One region of the Marinomonas maritima genome, then DNA from elsewhere that is predicted to be linked to it. Evidence: predicted binding sites of a transcription regulator. Region 1 holds the regulator's gene; each other region holds the start of a gene.
What was found. Region 1 encodes LexA, which represses DNA repair genes until DNA is damaged. Its sites were predicted from a motif close to TACTGTNTANNTANACAGTA; they were not measured.
Positions count from the first base shown of each region.

Region 2: the regulator LexA is predicted to act here: its motif matches at 1,373-1,392, upstream of uvrA (excinuclease ABC subunit UvrA).
Region 3: the regulator LexA is predicted to act here: its motif matches at 1,601-1,620, upstream of M3I01_RS08310 (S24 family peptidase).
Region 4: the regulator LexA is predicted to act here: its motif matches at 1,337-1,356, upstream of M3I01_RS18535 (YebG family protein).

Region 1 is NZ_JAMZEG020000002.1:911,626-914,858, forward strand. Features, by position in the region: gene dinG (ATP-dependent DNA helicase DinG) at 1-1,249, opposite strand, end outside; gene lexA (transcriptional repressor LexA) at 1,319-1,939, shown strand; gene M3I01_RS10360 (hypothetical protein) at 1,999-2,265, opposite strand; gene M3I01_RS10365 (DUF6586 family protein) at 2,268-2,735, opposite strand; gene topA (type I DNA topoisomerase) at 2,732-3,233, opposite strand, start outside.
Region 2 is NZ_JAMZEG020000004.1:259,947-263,179, reverse strand. Features, by position in the region: gene uvrA (excinuclease ABC subunit UvrA) at 1-1,321, opposite strand, end outside; gene M3I01_RS16350 (MFS transporter) at 1,477-2,835, shown strand; gene ssb (single-stranded DNA-binding protein) at 2,871-3,233, shown strand, end outside.
Region 3 is NZ_JAMZEG020000002.1:484,949-488,181, reverse strand. Features, by position in the region: gene M3I01_RS08320 (YaeQ family protein) at 1-370, opposite strand, end outside; gene M3I01_RS08315 (DUF1127 domain-containing protein) at 807-1,022, shown strand; gene M3I01_RS08310 (S24 family peptidase) at 1,135-1,587, opposite strand; gene M3I01_RS08305 (YdaS family helix-turn-helix protein) at 1,727-1,930, opposite strand; gene M3I01_RS08300 (LexA family protein) at 2,014-2,661, shown strand; gene csrA (carbon storage regulator CsrA) at 2,791-3,006, shown strand; gene M3I01_RS08290 (sensor domain-containing diguanylate cyclase) at 3,080-3,233, opposite strand, start outside.
Region 4 is NZ_JAMZEG020000001.1:480,959-484,191, reverse strand. Features, by position in the region: gene M3I01_RS02435 (DUF1439 domain-containing protein) at 1-378, opposite strand, end outside; gene M3I01_RS02430 (mechanosensitive ion channel family protein) at 378-1,268, opposite strand; gene M3I01_RS18535 (YebG family protein) at 1,378-1,803, shown strand; gene M3I01_RS02420 (ABC transporter ATP-binding protein) at 1,991-3,233, shown strand, end outside.

The DNA.
Region 1 (3,233 bases):
TTTGCTCCAGTCGCCCGAGAATGACGCCCAATATAGGCTGCCAAGTCTCTGCCGTTTCCGGTGTCACACCCATGCCCTCATTTTGTTTGGTCTTTTTACATTCATCTTGAATGCTTTCGATGTTTTTAAATAACTTTTGATAAGACGTTTGCAGGCTGTACGCCAACTGACGAAGCTCATCCGGAACGAGGCCAAATTCAAAACGATGCTGGTTATTTTCTTGATCCAAGCCTAACCCTTGAATATAAGGGGCTAGACCCTGCTGTGCGTATTGGATGAAATTCACAATACTTTGTATTTGCTGCGGAACTTTTAGCAACAACTGACCAGTAAGACTGACATCATCTGTCAACTCCTGCTTCAAGTTGACCAAGTTTTTCTCAAGCTGACGAAGCCAAGCAATACTTTGCTGCAAACGCACTTCATGCCGAAAATGACCTATCGCTTTATCTGGAAGATGATGACCCTCATCAAATACATAAATAGTCTCTTTTGGCGGTGTAAGTATTGCACCACCACCCAGAGACAAGTCGGCTAGCACCAAATCATGGTTCGCCACGATAACATCTGCCACTTCAATCTCAGCTCTCGCTTTAAAGAACGGACACGCAGAATAGTTAGCACAATTTCGATTTGTACACTGTTGGTGATCGGTGGTTAAGCGACGCCAATCTTGATCTCGAATAATGCCTGCCCAATTATCTTTATCGCCATCCCATTCACCTTTACCCAATGCGGTGTCCATTTCTTGGTAAAGAGCGGTATTCACATCATCCGAGTTAAGGTGTTGCTCAAAAAGACCAGCGAACATGTCTTCCATGGCCTGTTCTTCTGAGCTTAAAAAGCCTTCAAGGTTATTCAGACACAAATAGCGCCCTCGCCCTTTCGCCAGTGTGTATTTAAAACTCAACTCAGTATGTTCAAGTAGATCTGGCAACTCCTTATGAAGAATCTGCTCTTGTAGCGCCACCGTGGCAGTAGATATGATTAATTTAAGGCCTCGAGCTTTCGCAATAGGGATTGCAGCCAAGCAATAAGACAAAGTTTTACCTGTGCCTGTGCCCGCCTCAATGACAGCGACATGTTTTTCATCGAGTCGCTCGCCCTCACTACCTTGTTTTATATTACCCAAAGTTCGTGCGATGGCGCCGATCATTTCCCGCTGGCCAGCCCTTGGTTTATGGGACTTCGCCTCTAAAGAGGCTCGGTAAGCAAGTTGTATTTGTTTTTTTAGTTCATCTGAAAGCATTTATATCATTGAGATTAGTTAAGAATACTGTATATAATAACAGTTACTGTATAAACAACCAGATAACCTATGATTAAATTAACCAAAAGACAATCTGACGTACTAGAAACCATTCGCGAATTTATTAGTGAAACTGGTTTTCCGCCAACCAGAGCTGAAATAGCTCGTCGACTTGGGTTTAAATCCCCCAATGCTGCCGAAGAACATCTAAAAGCCTTGTGTAGAAAAGGGGCTATTGAAATGCTCTCGGGCGCTTCTCGTGGAATTCGTTTAGTCAATCAAGCATCGAACGATGAACCAGAAGACCTTGGCCTGCCCATTATAGGAAAGGTCGCTGCAGGTTATCCGATTCTTGCTCAGGAAAATATTGCCTCTCATGTCAACATACCAGCAAGCATGTTTTCTCCAAAAGCAGATTATTTTCTTTCCGTCTCTGGAACAAGTATGAAAAATATTGGCATTATGGAAGGCGATCTTTTAGCCGTTCATAAAACCACCACTGTTCAAAATGGTCAAATCGTCGTTGCTCGAATAGGTGACGAAGTGACGGTAAAGCGATTTGAACAAAATGGCAGCATTGTTCGACTCATTCCAGAAAATGAAGACTTTAATGACATTATTGTTGACCTAGAAAGCGAAGAATTTGTTATTGAAGGTCTATCCGTCGGCGTTATACGCCAAGGAATTTAGCGTTCAACAAAAAGGCGAAGCCATCGCTTCGCCTTTTACCCTAACTATATATCTAAGACTCAATGCAGTATCTTCGGGCGCAACTCTTCGCCTTCAAGATATCCGGACTCTTCATCAAAATAAGTTTCGTCTGAATAAACAAAATCAATACCCGCATGAAACATGCATTTTGCCAATTCAAAATAACGATCCTTTAAAGACGATCGTGTGTCATCCGATATCTGCAAGGTTGCCAGTGGCATTGTTTCCTCTCCGTCTTCACTGGCTGGTCTGAGCACAATATCGCCGTTATCCAGCTCAACAATTTCTAGGTAGGACTCTTTCATATTCAATACTCTGATGACTCTTCTCTAAAACGTAACACCAACTCAACTAAACTAGCCAAGTAAAAGCCAACTGAAGCGCCCGCGTCACTTCCACGTCCGATGACATTATCATCTTCAACAATAGATCTGGCAGCACAACACTCTAGCTGAACCAAGTAAGCCTGATGCAACTGAGAACACCAGGAGTCTGAGCGAGATAACAAACCACTCAGTTCACTTAACACTGGCACCATCATCTGCTTCGCTTCCGCTTCAGCTAATAATTTAGCAACATCCAACGACCCAGATAATGAATAGGCAGAGGATACTTCTTTCAATAAACCATTCAGCGCACTTCTTAACTGAAAAATAGCCGAGCTTTCCAACCCTACCCCCAACCACTTTTCTTCGCTGCTTTGGCTTTCTTTAATAAAGCGCCTAGCCGTATCTATTTTTTGGTTCGTTAGGCTAGCAAAACTTACACTACTCATTTCTTCTTCTTACCTTCCTCGATGACCCATTTAGAACCAACAAAGTAAGCTTTCCAGCCTGTTGGCTTGCCGTCCTCTTCTGTCATCACATATTGTTCTTTAGTTTTACGGCTATAGCGAATAACAGTTGGGAGGCCATCACCATCCGCCACAGGGGCTTTGGCAAAGAAATGGTATTTAGGATCTATTTGATCCATGTAAGGAAGCAATTCTTTTACAAGGGGCGCACGCGTTTCTCTTTTACGAGGGAACTGACTCGCCGCCAAAAATAAACCTGTCGCACCATCACGTAAAATATAATGATCTTCAACTTTTTGACAAGCAAGATCTGGCATTGGAACAGGGTCCATTTTTGGTGGCGCAGCCTCACCACTCTTTAATAATTTACGTGTATTTTTACACTCTTCATTGGTACAACCGAAATATTTACCAAAGCGTCCTGTTTTTAACTGCATGTCCGAAGAGCATTTATCACATTCTAGCAAAGGCCCATCGTAG
Region 2 (3,233 bases), on a different contig from region 1:
ATTTTAAGCATTCTGCTATTGGATAGGTCACCACTTCAGGCAAGGTTTGTTCGGCAATGAAGACATTGCGTGCGGAACGATTTAGTCGAGATCCGTGGCACTCAGGACAAGATTGAACGCTTATGTATTGTGATAAGTCATCACGAACGCTGTCGGATTCTGTTTCATGATAACGTCGTTGTAAATTTGGAATGACACCTTCAAAAGAGTGTGAGCGAGTCATTTTATCGCCCCGCTCATTAATATAGACAAAGTCTATTTTGTCCTTTCCTGAGCCTTGTAATATACGTTTTTTAAAATCCTCTGGTATGTCCTGATATTTTGACTCGATATCGAAACTATAGTGCTTTGCTAAGGCGGTGAGTTGCTGGTAGTAGAAAATACTACGTCGTCCCCAGCCACGAATTGCTCCTTCTGCTAAAGTCAGCGTTTCATCATGAATGATTCTATCTGGATCAAACATTTGATGAGTACCAAGTCCATCACAAGTTTGGCAAGCACCGTTTGGGTTGTTAAAAGAAAAAAGGCGGGGCTCTAGTTCCGTTAAGCTGTACCCACAAACTGGACAGGCGAATTTACTGGAAAAAATATACTCTTCTTTGTCATCATCCATGTTGATGACTTTGGCAATGCCATCGGATAAACCAAGACAGGTTTCAAAGGACTCGGCTAGACGTAATTGTAGATCCGACCGTACCTTAAAGCGGTCAATGACAACTTCAATAGTGTGTTTTTTATTTTTTTCTAAAGTCGGTGCGTCGTCTAAATCCACGACGATGCCATCAATGCGTGCTCGAATAAAGCCTTTTGAAAGCAGGTCGCTAATAGTATGTAAGTGCTCACCTTTTCGATCCTTAACGATAGGAGCAAGCAGCATCATTTTAGTTTCTTCTGGTAGCGATATAACTTTATCGACCATTTGTGATATGGTTTGCGCCTCTAAAGGTTCACCATGATCTGGACAGCGAGGTTGTCCTGCTCGGGCAAATAACAGTCGCAGATAATCGTAAATTTCTGTTATTGTACCGACGGTTGATCTAGGGTTATGCGAGGTTGATTTTTGCTCAATAGAGATCGCTGGAGACAGACCTTCAATGTGGTCAATGTCAGGCTTTTCCATCATAGATAAAAACTGACGAGCGTATGTTGAGAGGGATTCTACATAACGGCGTTGCCCTTCGGCGTATAAAGTATCGAAGGCGAGCGAGGATTTACCTGAGCCTGATAGGCCAGTTATCACCACAAGTTTGTCTCTTGGGATGTCTAGGTCCACATTTTTAAGATTGTGAGTGCGGGCCCCGCGTATGGTAATGGTATCCATGAGTCTCCAATGTGACGTCGATCAACAGAAAAATCTGCTAGTAAATTAAATAACTGTCTATTTTTACAGTAGTTGAAATGGAGCTTCAACGGTATTTTCTATAAAATGAATATCTTTTTTCTTAATCCCTTAAGTTAAGTGGTTGTAACTTCCTTATGGATCTACTTGAACGTCGTTCTGTCCTTGCTTTAGCGCTGATCTATTTATTTAGAATGTTAGGTTTATTTCTCATCTTGCCTGTTATCGGTGTAGCGGCTGACGGATTAACGGGAGCAGATGCGGCTTTGATTGGCACTGCTATTGGTATATATGGACTTACGCAAGCGAGTCTGCAAATTCCGATGGGAATGTGGTCCGATAAAATAGGCCGTAAACGCGTGATCATCATCGGTCTTTTATTGTTTGCAATTGGCAGCCTAATTTGTGCGAATGCTAATGATATTATGGTATTGATACTGGGTCGAGCTGTTCAGGGCGCGGGTGCAATTGCCAGTACCTTGATGGCACTGCTAAGCGATGTGACGAGGGAACAAAACCGTACAAAAGCAATGGCAATCGTGGGTATTAGCATCGGGGCTTCCTTCATGTTGTCTTTGGTATTAGGGCCTTGGATTTTTGCTTTGGTTGGCCTTTCTGGTCTCTTCTACCTTTCTTTTGCTTTATCTTTACTGGGCATAATCTTGATTGTTTTCGCGGTGCCTAATATTGTTCAGCATACCTTTCGACGGGACACGACACCGAGTCTTGTGGCGCTAGGAATTGTCCTAAAAGACTCGAAATTACGTTTTTTAAACGTCAGTGTGCTGCTGTTACACGCGAGTTTAACCGCTCTGTTTGTGACCGTTCCTGGGTTGTTGATAGATCAATTTGGTTTGCCACTGTCGCAACACAGCTGGTTATACCTTGCCATCATGGGTTTTGCTTTTGCAGGTATGTTACCATTAGTGGTTATTGCTGAATCAAAAGGCAAAATGAAAGGTGTGCTCGTCGCGGTGCTTATTTTGTTGGGTGTAAGTTCAATATTGTTACAATGGGCTCCTTATCTTTGGGTCTTTGGCGTTTTGTTGTGGGCCTATTTTGTCGGCTTTAATTCATTAGAAGCGACATTGCCTTCACTGATTAGTAAATTGGCCCCTGTTGGTTACCGAGGCACGGCAATGGGCGTGTTTTCTACTCACCAATTTATGGGGTCCTTTTTGGGTGGTATTGGTGGCGGTTGGTTGCTACAAACCCATTCAAGCAGTGGCGTCTTTTGGGTTGTTGGTGTGATGTTTTTGGTTTGGTCGATGGTCGGTGTCGCTCAACCAGCTCCTCGTCAATTAAGCAGTCTAGCGTTTAGCTTACCCAACATGACGGATGAAGAAGTATCGAAATTGGCGGATCAACTTTCTGAAATCCAAGGAGTGGAAGGCATGCAAATTTTCAAAGATGAGCAAACTGCTTATCTTAAAGTCGATAAAAAATTATTAGATAAAGACACTTTGATGCGATTGGCACCACAAGTGACTCTTTAAAAACCTTATTCTATCTTTTAGTGGAGAACAACGTCATGGCGCGTGGAATAAACAAAGTAATTTTGATTGGTAACGCAGGCAATGATGCCGAAGTGCGTTTTATGCCATCGGGTGCAGCGGTTGCAAATGTAAACATCGCGACATCGGAAAGCTGGCGTGATAAGCAAACCGGTCAAATGCAAGAACGTACTGAATGGCACCGAGTGGCCTTTATGGATCGCGGCAATTTCCGATTGGGTCAGATTGCGGGTGATTTCATCAAAAAAGGTTCGAAAGTTTACGTTGAAGGTTCGTTGCGTACTCGTGAATGGGAAAAAGACGGCATTAAACGCTACACTACAGAAATCGTCGCTAACGAAATGCAATTATTAGATGGTCGTGGAGATGGCGGCAACGCA
Region 3 (3,233 bases), 430 kb from region 1:
TATTTTGTTCCCACCAAATATCTGATTTGTCGTTATAGTTGACGATCACAACTTGTCGAGCTCGACCGCACGCTTTCCGTAGGCGTTTTTCGTCTGGCTGGCCCAATTCTACCCACAGAAGAATTTCATCAGAATAATTTTTCTGCCAAAGATCAGGCTCATCTTCCGTGCTAATACCTTTAGAAAAACCTAACTGTTCACCACCTTCTTTTTCATCGGCTAACAAAGCAAACGCGGCCAAACGAACCATCATTCGCTCTTCGGTTTCTGAAGGGTGTAATGCCAAGGTTAGATCATAACTTTGGTAATGATTTCGATCCATATCGGACACTTGAACCGATGTTTTATAAACTGTTGCTTTTGTTGCCATGGGGGTCTACTACACTGATTAAATACAAAAAAGGACAATAAAAATCGCGGTAAATTGTACAGCAAAAAGCCGCAGCAATATCACCACCAGCCAACTGTTTTTATGACAAAAAAGAAACCAACGGAAAGAACTAAAATAAAGAAACATTATTTCGGTATAAGCAATTGACATAAAGCATCAAAGAAGGCTAAATCAAGAAGCTCAAAGAGCAAAAATTACACAATCGAATGCCAAACAAAGATGAAGGAGAAGACAAATGAATAAACAAACACTGAATCATTATGCTTCTTCTATGACGACTTGCTATACACGAGTACGTTCCATTTTGTCTACGCGTTCAATGCCTGTGTAATTCACCATTGACCGCGAAATTTACGCGGTCACTTATATAAAAAAACCTCGTAAATTTCGCCAAAAAAAAATTTGGAGAATATTTATGAGTATCATTGCCCTATTCAACGCTGCTAAAGACTATTTCGAAACTCGCCGTACCAACCAAGTTTTTCGTCAACTTGACGATCACTATTTAAAAGACATTGGTTTCTATCGCGACAACGGGCATATTCGTCCATTGGCGGGTAACAAAGACATCGAAAAGGCAGTAATAGGAAAGTCTCAAATACCGCCGGGGGAACAGCCGAGCGACGGATAACTACATCGTCACCATAGAAGGCTCTAAAGTGACGGTAAAACACTAGGCTGGATGGCCAATACGCCTTTCACTATCATGTAGTGAAAGGCGTTTTTATTACAATAGATAAATGTTAACCACGATCCAACTGACGAACCACACTGGTCACAACACCAAATATTTCTAAGCTCGACGTTTCTGATGTGACAACAGGAACAGCGCTTGCCGCATAAGCTTTGTTTTTAGGTCGAAGCAGTACATCAGGTTTTAACTCCAATATCATGACCGACATCTTGCCATGCTCATAGGCAATAACAATATCCCCATGGCGAGCGGTTAATGAACGATCCGCTACCAACACATCACCCGTTTGAATATCGACTTTGGCAATCGATTCACCTTGAGCTCGTACAAAAAAGGTCGACGTCGGGTTTTGGATACACAAGGTATTAAGGTCCAAAGATTTATCTTTAGACGGCTGACTCTTCGGAGAAAGCTTAGCTGACTCCGAGTAAAGAGGAATTCGAATACTGTTTGCCGCAATGAAAGCAGCAGACTCTGAAGAACCAAGATACGAAACGCGCATAAAAAAACACTCAAACTGTATATCTGTACAGTATGATTTAAACGCCGCTAATAACCTAGTAAATTTTAATAAACAAACATAATTAAACGGCGATTGATTAGATTAGAAACACATCATAATGATTCTGTTTAATTAACACTCAAGATATCCTCTCATGATCTTGCAGAAGCTCACTTTCAGTTACTTCCCCCTTAGTTGCGAATGAGGCTCGCCGTATATATTTGGCAGGGCAGCGCTTATGGACATGTAGCCAATTCCAAACATGAGCTTGTTTCACACCTAACATTCGAGCAAGTGCCGTTTGACTTCCTACAATGACGACTACTTTTGCAATGGCTGACATATAACCTCCTTAACAACCTTTGCTGTATATAATAACAGTTTTTATTGTTTGTCAAATACAGATAAAGTTGTAATCATTAGGAAATGACTATAGCTGACCGTGTTAAGAAAAAAAGAATAGAACTAGGACTAACTCAAGCAGAGTTAGCAAAACGTGTTGGCATCACACAGCAATCGTTACAAAAAATCGAAGACGGCAGAACACAAAATCCTCGAAAATTAATAAGCCTATCTAAAGAGATTGGCTGTGATCCTGAGTGGCTATTACTTGGAACTGCATCTGAAGTCAGAGAAAATCCGTCCAGTTATAACAATGACAGCCCTTCCCAGCAGTCACTATTAGATAATCAACGACCTATTATTACCGCTTTGCAAGCAGCGGCATGGCCTGCACAAAAAAACCTAAGTAATCATTCAGAATGGTTAGATTCACCTCTTGAAACATCGATAAATGCATTTTGGCTAACGGTGAGTGGCGATAGCATGACGTCAGTTTCCGGTATTAGTATTCCAGAAGGGTACCTTATCCTTGTTGAACCGAATCAAAGCGCCAAAAATGGTGATTTGGTTGTTGTCGATACAGAAGACAGCAATGAAGTTACCTTTAAAAAGCTCGTCATTGACGCAGGTCACATCTACTTAAAACCACTAAACTCCAACTACCGACCGATTGAAGTATCTAAAAAAATCAATATCATTGGTGTTGTCAAACAAGCAAGAGCCCTCTTTTAGGCCATCCAGAAAGCACAAGACTCCTAGAACCCCTAACTTATTAAGAAATCTAAAATGGTAAACTGTTGACAAACTAACAACATAAACTGTATTTTAAATATCGCCTACAACCAATAAAGGAATGGAATCATGCTCGTAGTCACTCGACGCCCCGGCGAGAAAATCATTATCGGAGACGATACGGAAATCATGGTAATCAGTGTACAAGGCCCTCAAGTTCGCATTGGCATTAAAGCACCAAAAGAGGTGAGCGTTCATCGAGAAGAAATTTATAAACGAATTCAATCCTCCCAGTCACAAAAAACGGATCCATCTAATCAAAAAACAAACACCGCGAGCTCGTAACTATAAAATGGGGTTATATCACCTAGCAAACTCTGGTCAGCCATCGGTCTGATCAGCTTGTGCTTAAATACAATTAGTAAAAACGACTTGAAACACGGTTACGTCCTGCATTTTTTGACTCGTACATAGCAAGATCGGCGCGCTTGAATGCATCACCTTCCTCCATGGTATGATTCCAACTAGAAACACCAAGCGAAATAGTAATGGGTCTGGAAATTTGCGGTATC
Region 4 (3,233 bases), on a different contig from region 1:
AGTGATTTTTGGCGCCACTAAATACAATCGATCTTCTTCAATTCGCACACCCGATTCAAACGAAGGGCTGACTGTAGTGGTTAACGAAAAGGTCTGGCCAAAGGCCGTCAATGTGCCCGTCATATTACTGATCAAATCCACCAATACTAAGCCACCGTCGCGCTCGGTAAAATCGACATTGGCAGAGTCGATGATCAAATCAAGATTAAGCGTATTATTGTCTAACGTGAGTTTAATATGGTTTTCTTGAGGCTGAGCGAGTTGCTTCGCTACTTCTTGATTCACTTCTGCTTCACCAACACGAAAACTATTACATCCGGTTAATAGTAACGATGCAACGACCAAAACACCGACGCTAACTATATGGTCTAATCTCATTATTCTCTCCCAGTCGCATCGACAGCCATGCTGCGCATTTCAAACCAAAATCGCATAAAATCTTCTGTTACTTTTTGCTCAATATCGACGGCTTCTTCAGTAGGACAAAACAAAGAAACCGTAAAAACGTTAAAGCCCTCTGGGGTCGTAGTGATGCGTACTCGCGGCTCTGGGCCGGAAATCTTAATGTCCAAACGCTTCTCGATTAAGCTGTTATAACGGGTCGCTACCTCATGAAAATGTTCGCTGTATTCTCGAATTCTCTCGAGTATCTGCTCTTTAATAGCAAACAGGTTTACGTCATCGGTATTGCGACAAACAGAAAAGGTATGCGTCACATAACGACGCATATAGTTCAAGTTTTGCACCGTATGAACCAATAAAACACTATTCGGCACTACTGTTGTACGCCCTGTGTAAGTGTAGCTCCCGCCTTTTAAATCCACTTCAAACAACGTCGTTGAAAGCCAATCACTGTCCGTGACTTCGCCTTCATAATTAGCAATACGGATCCAATCTCCAACCTGATAAGGCCGTGTGCTCGCGCGATAAAATGCACCAACGATACAGGCGATAAATTCTTTTGTTGCGATCACCAACGCCACCATAAAGGCAGCGATCGAAATCGCGATATTTTGTAATTCAGATGACCAAATTAGAATAAAGCCAACAACTAAAAAAAGGTTAAATATGTTATCGACCGTATTGATTCTCTGACGCTTTTTATCGTGTTCAATATTCTGATTCACACGAATCATACGTTTCGTGTAACGACGCACAATATAAAACAGTAAAGCCCAAGAAATGGTTAACGCAATTTCAACATGGTCTGTAATGATAGAAAAATCTAATTGGGATAAATCGAGTTGCATAAAAACCGTTTCCTTCATCAAGAGCGCCACTTTAACAATCATTACTCAGATCAACAAATAAAAGCACTAGACAAGAGGGAAAATAATACTGTATATTTATACAGTATATTATTTCACGAGGTGGATCATGCCTGTAATTATCAAATATGTTGTAGAACGCGATGGAATCGAAAAAATGACGTTTACTTCAAAAACGGAAGCCGATGCGTACGATAAATTGTTGGACACGGCCGAAGCGCTGTATGAAATTTTAGATCAGAGCAATCTAGCCGGTGACCATAGTCAAAAAGAAGCGCTCTCCATGTACCTAGCTCAGAACAAAGAATCGCTCTTAGACGTTTTAGGTACCAAAAAGAAAGCCCCCCAAAAGTCTAAAAAAACCAACGATAAAGCAACAAATGCTCAGCTTGACCTGACCGAATCACCGTCTAAAAAAGCCCTAGAAGATCTGGTTATAGAACCGGATGAAGAAGCGGTTTACGACGAAGATGAAAACACCGTCGTATTTGATGATGAAGAGGTAAGCGACTTCGTTGAAAGTGATGCCGCATAATGCGGCATCAAATACCGCTGCCAGCCATTTCTAATGATCGCCGTCGTCATAAGCACAATTAATACCCAGAGCCTTTGCATCAAGGGCTGTTATTTCTCAATCTAAATCCTGACGCTCCAAAAAAATTCTCTCCAACGCACGCTCTCACGTATACTTTACCTCACCCTTTTTTAAATCAGGACTTTTAATGAAGCCTACCGACTCGCCTAAAAACACTGTCGATAAAAACATGCTCGGCGTCTTTCGCTATAGCCGTCGGGCGATCAACTTGGTGTGGCAAACGTCTCCCTCTCTTACGATTGGACTCGCACTCGCCACCTTGATTGCAGGCGTACTACCTGCAGCGATGGCTTACGTCGGGCAGTTAATCGTAGACGCTGTATTGGCCGCCATGGAAAGCTACAAGCAAGACCAAGTATTGCACTATGAAACAGCACTTAACTATGTGGTGCTAGAAGGGATCTTGGTTCTTATCATTGCCGCGGCACAGCGAGCATTAACAGCGCAGCAGGCCATTCTACAAGGTTTGTTAGGTCAAAAAGTTAACTTGATGATCTTAGAAAAAGCCCAAAACCTAACCCTGTCTCATTTTGAAGACTCTGAGTTTTACGACAAGCTTGTCCGCGCTCGGCGCGAAGCATCAAGCCGGCCGCTCGCCTTGGTCAATAAAACTTTTTCGTTACTTCAAAATGCCATTTCTTTATCAAGTTTTGCGGTCTTACTCTGGCATTTTTCGCCATGGGCATTAGCTTTGCTAATCTGTGGGGCGTTGCCCTCTTTTATCGCCGAAGCAAAGTTTTCTGGCGATGCTTTTTTGATGTTCCGCTGGCGCTCGCCCGAAGTCCGACAGCAAAACTATTTAGAAACGTTACTGGCTCGGGAAGACAACATAAAAGAAGTTCGCCTTTATCAGCTGGGAGAGCGTTTTTTACAGCGCTACTCTGAAATTTTCCTCAAACTGTTTAAAGAAAGTAAGCGCCTTATTCTTCGAAGAGAAACCTGGGGCTTTGCTCTTGGTGTCATCAGCACACTGGTATTTTATGGTGCCTACGGCTGGATTGTCAGTGACACCATTATTGGTGCGATCACATTAGGTCAAATGACCATGTATTTACTCTTATTCAAGCAAGGCCAAAGCTCTGTTTCAGCCTCATTGACAGCGATCAGCGGCATGTATGAAGACAACCTTTATTTGTCGAACTTATATGAGTACCTAGAACAGGAAACGCCATCGTCCACCCGTGGTTTATTAATTGGCCCAAAACCAAACGATGGTATTCGCTTTGAAGATGTGTCGTTTCAGTATCCAGGAAGTGAAAAATCCGCGCTATCAAATGTCACGCTGCATATTCGTCCCGGTCACAGTCTCGCTATTGTGGGGGAAAATGGTTCTGGTAAAACCACCTTAATAAAATTACTCACACGCCTTT